DNA from 2 places in the Myxosarcina sp. GI1(2024) genome. Region 1 is predicted to be linked to the other one. Evidence: riboswitches for the same ligand, from Rfam matches in the RefSeq annotation. Region 1 holds a riboswitch; the other holds the start of a gene.
What was found. Region 1 has a riboswitch for cobalamin ahead of ACLFKQ_RS12245 (CbtB domain-containing protein). Riboswitches for the same ligand answer to the same signal wherever they lie in the genome.
Positions count from the first base shown of each region.

Region 1 (4,214 bases):
CAGGTTTTTTTAAATATTTGCTAGAAATGGATGTTTTGCAACCCAAATTGCATTAAGATTGGCAATTATGCAAGACAAACTTGCAACTAATAGATTTAGCAATTGCAATTACAACTATGACAGGAAAACCCTTAAACAATAGTTCTGCTGGCATTCTAATTCTAATCTTGCCCCTAGCACTATCAATTGTCATTTTGTACAAGCTTTGGCCTTTACTGCTGTTGTTGGCATTATCAATTGTTGCTTTTAGAATTTGGCAAAATTATCAGTGGCAAAAATGGTGCGCTCAGGTAAATCCTTACTTCAATCAATTAATCAAAGAAAATCGCGGTTACCTTACTCCAGTAGACTTATCCTTGAAAGCTAATTTGACTGCCAAAGCGGCAAAGAGTTTCTTAGAAGGGAAAGCTAGCGATTACGGGGTAGCGCCCAAAATCATTCCAGATAAAGGAATCGTGTATTACTTTCCTACTGCCAGTGCCTTGGGAAGTATTTTAGATGACAGCGAACCTGAAACTGAATCAGAATTATCCCTCAATTCCTATGAGTCAGCAGCTAGTGAGTCTGGTAAAGTTTCTTTTCGCGGAATTGCCAGTTTAGCCAAGCAGGAACAAACACAGCAACAGCAAATTAGCGAGCATTCAACTTCTGCTGCCACTGATGTAGCTGAGTTAGAATCCGAATCGCCTGTTGCGACTGAAAGCTCTGCAGTAGATGAAGCTGAAATCACTACTACCGATGAAGAGCGCTTTTTAATTCAGGCAGATTTAGCCAAACGTCTCGATCTTAACTCTAGTACCGTCGGCAGACGCAAACTAGACGAAGATTTTCCCGAATGGAGTCAGAGTAAAGATCCAGAAGGAATCGCTTGGAAATACATACCTGAAACTAAACACTTCGTTCCGATGGATGAAAATTAAATCTGAAATCGACGCTAATTCGACGAAGCTAAAACTTAAAAATTATCGATCTCGAGCGGTTTCAATTGCCTAAGAGCTCGTAAAAAACAACTTGACTTTTAATTCCTAATTGCAAATTGCCAACTCCGGTTAAATCTATGGTTTAGCTAAAAAAAATCATCAGAAAACAATTCAGCCAGTTAAAAATAGCTGAATTGTCCAACTCAGCTCGGAAAATAAGGTTTAACAAGCTTCTTTTTCGATTTTTTAGGGCGAGAATAACTCTTTTTCGCTATGGGATAGGTCTTTCTTTTTCTTCTTTTCTAACCTTTTATCCAACCAGGAGACTTTCCACGGAGTTTAGGTAAAGTAGTCGCGGTGTCAATCTCAACTAAAAGTGAAAATAGTGACTGTACAACCTTTCCAAAAGTTAAATTTTTTAAAAATCACCAAAATAGTCTTCCTCTCTCGCAATCAGAAAATATGAAAACCATGATTGACGAGCCTTGGTCAGAAGTATGAGAAATAGTCAAAGCTAGAGAGCGTCGCTCAAAAAGCTGTAGCGACTGGTACTTAGGTGCATCGATTAATGTTTACTTTTGGGTGGCTTTAGGTGCTGGGGTGCAGTTATTTTGTAGCCTAAATCATTTAAATTTCTTGTTGCAGTCAATCTAATTAAGGTTACTATAACTGTAACAGTTACTCAATCGGTTCTAATGGGGAACAGTCATTAGAAGTAATGGGGAAAGTTTGGTAAAAATCCAACGCTGTACCGCAACTGTGATGAGAGCGTTAAAATTCTCTTAGTCAGAATGCCCGCCGATATTAACACCGCACTAAATCAATCTGCGAGGTACAGATAATGGTTAGCATAAGTAGTTTGGGGCAACGCGCCCAGCGTTTAGTATTGTCATTGCCAGTCCAAGTTTTTCTGATAGTTGGTCTTTGCATGATAATTCTTTGGACGCTTTATTTTTCCACCTATTCTCCCGTTCATGACGCGCTACACGAGACTCGTCATCACACTTTGACGGTCGCCTGTCATTAATTAGGGAGAAAAAATGAAATTAATTAAATATATTTTATTGACCGCAGTAGCGATCGCAGGTTGTAGTTTAGTTTGGTTATCTAAATTAACACCAATTGTCTCTCAACCAACAGTACTACTGCAAACTGAACCACCTTTGGAAGATGTAATTGTCGATGATACGGTCGTTAAATTTTAACTTCAGGCACTCGATGCTGACGAACAGCCTTTGACTGATGCTAATTTAAAAGTCGGTATTTTCACACCAGCCAAAACACCCTGGTTTACTTCCGATTTTCCCATTGTCGAGGGGACAGAATTACTCAGTTTAGAAGCGATCGCCTCTCAAGGAAATCCAGAGTTCGAGCAAGTATTACCCATTCGCGGTAACTAAACTATGGAAGTAGCTGCCAATCCCCAGGCTACAGACATATTTAAGGCTTTCGAGCACTCTTTAACCTTCAAAGTTCCTGAAAACGCCGTAAAATATCGTAATTTAGCAATTTTAGCGATTATTTTGTTAGGAGTTGGTTTTACTGGCGGTTGGATTTTAGGTGGCGAACAAACTTTGAATGATGGAGAAATCGCTCCTCAGCCAGTCAGAATGTTATTGAGTGGCATGACGATAATTGCGATCGCGGTTTTACTCGTGGTTAATGTTAGTGCCAAAGTTGCAGCATCTAATGTTGAAGTTGGTGCAGTTTCTACTTCTGCTGCTGTTGCGAACAATAAAGCAAATGCAGGTATCTCAGGAAATAGAAGTAGAAGGCATCGCTCCTCCACTATTAGTCAGGTTCATCAGTCTATTGTATTTCACTCTCATTTTTGTGGTGGGATTAATCGCAAAATTCTGGGGACGGAGACGTAAAACAGTTTAGTCATTAGTTATTAGACTTTAGCATCCTTAAACCAATGAAATCTGACGTAGAAAAACTAGCTAAATCTTGGTTCGTTTCTTCAAAATCTGGGAAAAATGGCGAATTATCTCAACTCAATTCCTGGCAAATAGCAGTAAAAGCGATCGCTAAAAGTAATCGGTGGCAGATGTTTCTGATTACTGTTGGTAGTGCTAGCAGCATCATCTATCCTCATGCGCCTTTAGTCGGTTTTGCTGCGGTAACTGGTAATACGTTGACTCGCAAAAAAGCTCTAATTAGTGCCATGAGTATCTGGTTTGCCAATCAGCTTTATGGCTTTACCATTCGCCAATATCCCAGAACTTTAGAATCTTTGACTTGGTGGTTAGTAATGGGTTTAGAAACACTGTTGGTTACTTGTTACTTGGTTGGTTACATTGCGACCAAAATTTAGCCGTCATAGTGTTTGGGGTTATTTGATTTGGTTGGCTGTAAGTCTTGTCAGTGGTTACGGTATTTATCAAGGCAGTATCGTGCTAATTGCCCAGTTAATGGGCGGACATGGATTTAGTTCGACAATTTTATGGGGTATTTTTATTAAGAATTTTATTTGGGCTACTGCTTTATCTGGGATACATGGTTGCGCTGTTTTGATGAAAAAAGCTTAAGCCAATAGTCGCCATGCTCAATAATGAGAGAAATATGAAAGAAAAGTGATACGATAATGAAATTGAGTTCAATTTTATTTTTCGATGGCACAAATTTTTTTAAAGCGAAAGATGCTCTTCTCCTCCACTCTGGCATTAAGCGTTTGGCTGACTGGCTGTGGGGGTACAGGGGAAACTACAACCTCGACTACTTCAGACAGCACACAACCAACGGAGGCTGATTCAGAACAGGTAGCTAATAACGAAGGTAAAAAGAAAGTCCTCACCACTTTTACCGTATTAGCAGACATCGCTCAAAAAGTGGCAGGTGACAAACTCAATGTAGAATCTATTACTCGCATTGGTGCGGAAATTCACGGCTACGAACCCACACCCAGCGACATTGCCAAAGCTCAAGATGCCGATTTGATTCTTTACAACGGAATGGGTTTGGAGCGTTGGTTCGAGCAGTTTTTGGGCAACGTACGAGATGTTCCTTCGGTGTTATTGACAGAAGGTATAGAGCCAATTCCTATTTCTGAAGGTCCATATGAAGATAAACCCAATCCCCACGCCTGGATGTCGCCCCAGAATGCTTTGGTTTACGTGGAAAATATTCGTCAAGCTTTTGTAAAACTCGATCCAGAAAATGCCGCAACCTACAACACCAATGCCGAAGCATATAGCAAAAAGCTTAAAGCAATCGACGAAGAACTACAGGCAGATTTGACACAAGTCCCCGAAAATCAACGTTATTTAGTAAGTTGCGAAGGGGCATTTTCTT
Region 1 covers NZ_JBKGTY010000002.1:670,644-674,857, reverse strand. Annotated here, with positions in the region: gene ACLFKQ_RS12250 (hypothetical protein) at 117-920, shown strand; cobalamin riboswitch at 1,591-1,737, shown strand; gene ACLFKQ_RS12245 (CbtB domain-containing protein) at 1,762-1,947, shown strand; gene ACLFKQ_RS12240 (hypothetical protein) at 1,961-2,125, shown strand; gene ACLFKQ_RS12235 (hypothetical protein) at 2,156-2,320, shown strand; gene ACLFKQ_RS12230 (hypothetical protein) at 2,324-2,794, shown strand; gene ACLFKQ_RS12225 (hypothetical protein) at 2,839-3,237, shown strand; gene ACLFKQ_RS12220 (hypothetical protein) at 3,221-3,451, shown strand; gene ACLFKQ_RS12215 (metal ABC transporter substrate-binding protein) at 3,536-4,214, shown strand, end outside.

Region 2 (4,214 bases), on a different contig from region 1:
ATGTACATCCTGCTACAAAAAATCAAAGCAGGAGAAAACACTGGTCACACGGTAGATTTTAAAAGTACGGATTTTACTGGTAGAAATCTGACCATCTCGGATTTTCTAGGACATTTAGATTATCTCAATCAAAAAGAGTATATCGATGCCGATTTTACGGGTAATGCCTACGCCAATCAAGAAGACGTACCCGATGTAATCGATTCTAAAGAAGTAGATTTTCGCGTTGCCAATACTTTAGGTGCTCCCGATGGACCCCTACCTCATTTAATTCGGTTCAAACGAGCCGCATTGACCGATAGAGGAGAAAAAATGCTCGAGCGCATGCAAGAAAGCCCCCCGTCAGCATTGGATGAGGGTCCCGTAACTACAATTGTCGGCAAAGATACACCTTTTCTAGAAGAAGTTGCTCTCAAAGCCGAACTTCCCGATATCTTTGATGCCAGAGATTTAGTCACCGTAGTCTATCGCACGATGCGAGATTTAATGAGTACCGAGGCAGCAGAAAAAGTCGAATCAGAATTACATCGACCTGCCGAACCTACCGATAAAAAGAGACTACAGGAAGAAATTGCCCAACTGTGGAAAGATGAAAATCCCATCGTGTCTTGGTTGAGTAAAGTTCGTCCTCCGTTAAAATTTGACGATGAAACTTTTCTCTTTCGCATTAAACAGGAAGGAGGGTTGCCCAAAGGTACCAATGCCGAAAAAGTAGTCAAAGCAATTTTCTCGGCGACCAAAGATGAATTATCATCCGAAAGAGTCGCCGAAATTGGAGAATTTCTGCCAGGAAAAATCAAACAACTCTGGCAGGAAGCTTAATTACTCGAAGACACAGATAGATGTTCAATGGATTAAGGGACGAAGTTACGGCTACTGTGCCTTAAAGAAGAATCTGCTTTGACATTGAGACTATTTAGACTCACTAAGAGTAAAGGGTAAATATTTATGCTATTACCCTTTCTTTTTTTTATTTATTTCTATTCCCTCTCTTCTAAGTCGTGTATTCTGCATTGATTTCGACATATTTATAGGTCAGATCGCAACCCCAAGCGACGCTGCTTCCCTTACCTACGCCGATAGAAACCGTAATTAATACCGTGTCGTTCTGTAAGTATTCTCCTGCGGCTGCCCGAGCGAGATAATCACTAGCAGCAGTGCGATCGAAAGGAAGGGGCTGTCCATTTTGCATCAGTTGAATATCCCCCAAGGTAATATTTAACTCATCCTGATGAAACTTAACCCCTGCTCTACCTGCGGCAGCAGCAATTCTGCCCCAGTTAGGATCGCTCCCAAAAACTGCCGATTTGACTAGAGACGAACCAGCAATGGTTTTAGCTACTACTGAAGCTGCCCGGTCGTCAATCGCTCCCGATACTCGTACTTCAATCAGACAAGTAGCTCCTTCGCCATCACGGGCAACCGCTTTGGCTAAATGTTGGCAGACTGCGGTTAACATTGCCTCTAGCTTTTCAGAGTTTTTGCTATTATCCACGATCGCCGAAGTACGGGATTGTCCGTTAGCCAGAGCTAGTAGAGTATCGTTAGTACTGGTGTCGCCATCGACGGTAATTTGATTGAAACTGCGGTTGGTAGCTCGCCTGAGCATTTCTTGCCATAGCTGAGTGGAAACCGCCGCGTCGCAGGTAACAAACGCCAGCATGGTTGCCATATTAGGATGAATCATTCCCGAACCCTTAGCAATACCGCCAATTCTAACGGGACGACCTTCAATAGTAGTTTCTAAAGCAATTTCCTTGGTAACCAAATCGGTAGTAATAATGGCTTTAGCAGCATCTTTACCCCCCTCAACAGAAACTGCGGCAACTAATTGAGGTATTCCTCGTCGCAAAGCATCCATTTTAATTCTCTGACCGATGACACCTGTAGAAGCCAGTAGAATTGAATCTTTAGCAATATTTAATTCTCTACCCAATAACTCAGCACAGTCCAGAGCATCTTGCCACCCTGATTCTCCCGTAGCGGCATTAGCTTGTCCGGCATTGCAAAGAATCGCCCTAGCGCTAGCTTTAGCTTGGAGACGTTGACGGCAGTAATCGACACAAGCAGCCCGCACCTGACTGATGGTAAATACTCCTGCAGCGATCGCCTCAGATTCGGATAAAATTAATGCCAAATCCTTGGCACCCGAAGCCTTCAATCCTGCCCTGATTCCAGCCGCTTTAAATCCTTTGGGTGCAGTTATACCACCGCTTACTACCTGCCAGTCTGCCATTATGCTCAACGATTTATATATTTTTTGATTTTTAGCTGATTATACCAATCTTGTGGTAGATTAAAACTTATCTGCATCTGCAACATCGGTTTTGATGGGGATCAGCCATCAGACGCAAGGGGGAAAGTTCAGTGCAAATCTGACGCTGTCCCGCAACTGTAAGGAGTAACTCTAGATGCTCTAAGTCAGGATGCCCGCCGCTGGTAGCTTTAAAACTTGAATCACATTTATCTGCGAGGTACGGATAATGTCTGCTCTATCGCTTCAGTTGCGATCGCTGAAAAAATCTCAGGCGATCGTCCCACTATTATTTGGTTGTTTGCTGCTGTTTATCTGGTTTATTGGCATCGAACCAGCCCATGCCCATCATCCTTTTGGCGGTCAAGTTCCCAGTAATTTTATTGAAGGATTTTTATCTGGTTTGGGTCATCCAGTTATCGGTATCGACCATCTGTCCTTCACCATTGCTGTCGGTTTACTAGCAGCTTTAAACTCTAGATGGGGAATGATAATTCCAGTAAGTTTTATTGTTGCTACAGCTTTAGGAACTGGAATACATCTACTCGGTGTCGAATTACCTCTAACAGAACTAATTATTGCTGCTTCGGTTTTGCTTATTGGGATTTACCTAGCACGACAAGAACATAATAAGTCAGTTTTATATCTTGTTTTGGCAGCTGTAGCGGGAATTTTCCACGGCTATGCCTATGGAGAAGCAATTTTTGGTGCGGAAATGACTCCTCTCGGTGCTTATTTACTGGGTTTTTGTCTAATTCAATTAGTAATTAGCGCGATCGCTTTTTTTGTGGGCAAGTTAATTATCGCTCGCTCTCTGTCGGACAATAAGGCTAATTTGAATTTGCGCTTTGTGGGTTTTACCGTTTTTGGTTTGGGTTTGGCTTTCTTCACTAATACGCTCATCGGTTGAGAAAAAATTCAGGCAAAAGACAATTAACCATCAACTATTAACAATCGACAAAATCAATGCATAAAATACCGGTAACCGTAATTTCTGGTTTTCTCGGCGCGGGAAAAACAACTTTAGTGCGCCATTTGTTACAAAATAATCGAGGCAGACGAATTGCCGTTCTGGTCAACGAATTTGGCGAGGTGGGAATAGACGGCGAATTATTGAGGTCTTGTCAGGTGTGTGATGAAGTAGAAACTGCCGAGAGCAATATTATCGAATTAACTAACGGTTGTTTGTGCTGCACGGTACAGGAAGAGTTTTATCCGACCATGCAAGAATTACTCAAGCGGAGAGATAAGATCGACTGTTTGCTAATCGAAACTTCAGGACTGGCATTACCCAAACCCCTAGTGCAAGCCTTTCGCTGGCCGGCAATTCGCAATAGTGCCACGGTAGACGGAGTAGTTACCGTAGTAGATTGTCAGGCATTAGCTAACGGTGCGATTGTTGGAGATTTGGAGGCGTTAGAAGCCCAGCGTCAAGCCGATCCCAATTTAGAACACGAAACACCCCTAGAAGAACTATTTGAAGACCAGCTAGCCTGTGCGGATTTGGTGCTATTAACCAAAACCGATCTAGTAAATTCCGCCGATAGAGAAAAGATCGAAACTTGGCTCCGAAGTGAATTGTCTCCCGGGGTAAAAATTGCAGTCGTCAGTAAAGGAGAAATCGCACCAGAGCTGTTACTGGGTTTTAATGCTGCTGTCGAAGACGATTTGAGCAACCGTCATTCCCATCACGATGATGAACCAGACCACGAACACGACGATGAAATTAATTCGATCGAAATCGTTTGCGATCGCGCTTTTGAACCAGAAACTCTCATCGCACAGTTACAAAAGCTATTACAACAGCATGAGATTTACCGCATTAAAGGTTTCGTCAATGTAAAGGCAAAGCCAATGCGGTTGGTATTACAAGGAGTAGGTAATCGTTTCGATCGCTTTTACGACCGCTTTTGGCAGCCTGAGGAACTGCGACAAACTCGCTTGGTTGCGATTGGACGTA
Region 2 covers NZ_JBKGTY010000010.1:127,844-132,057, forward strand. Annotated here, with positions in the region: gene ACLFKQ_RS25805 (DUF2267 domain-containing protein) at 1-822, shown strand, start outside; gene argJ (bifunctional ornithine acetyltransferase/N-acetylglutamate synthase) at 995-2,236, opposite strand; cobalamin riboswitch at 2,307-2,452, shown strand; gene ACLFKQ_RS25815 (HupE/UreJ family protein) at 2,484-3,164, shown strand; gene cobW (cobalamin biosynthesis protein CobW) at 3,221-4,214, shown strand, end outside.
Region 2: it holds a riboswitch for cobalamin, as region 1 does, so the genes downstream of both, ACLFKQ_RS25815 (HupE/UreJ family protein) here and ACLFKQ_RS12245 (CbtB domain-containing protein) in region 1, are expected to answer to the same signal.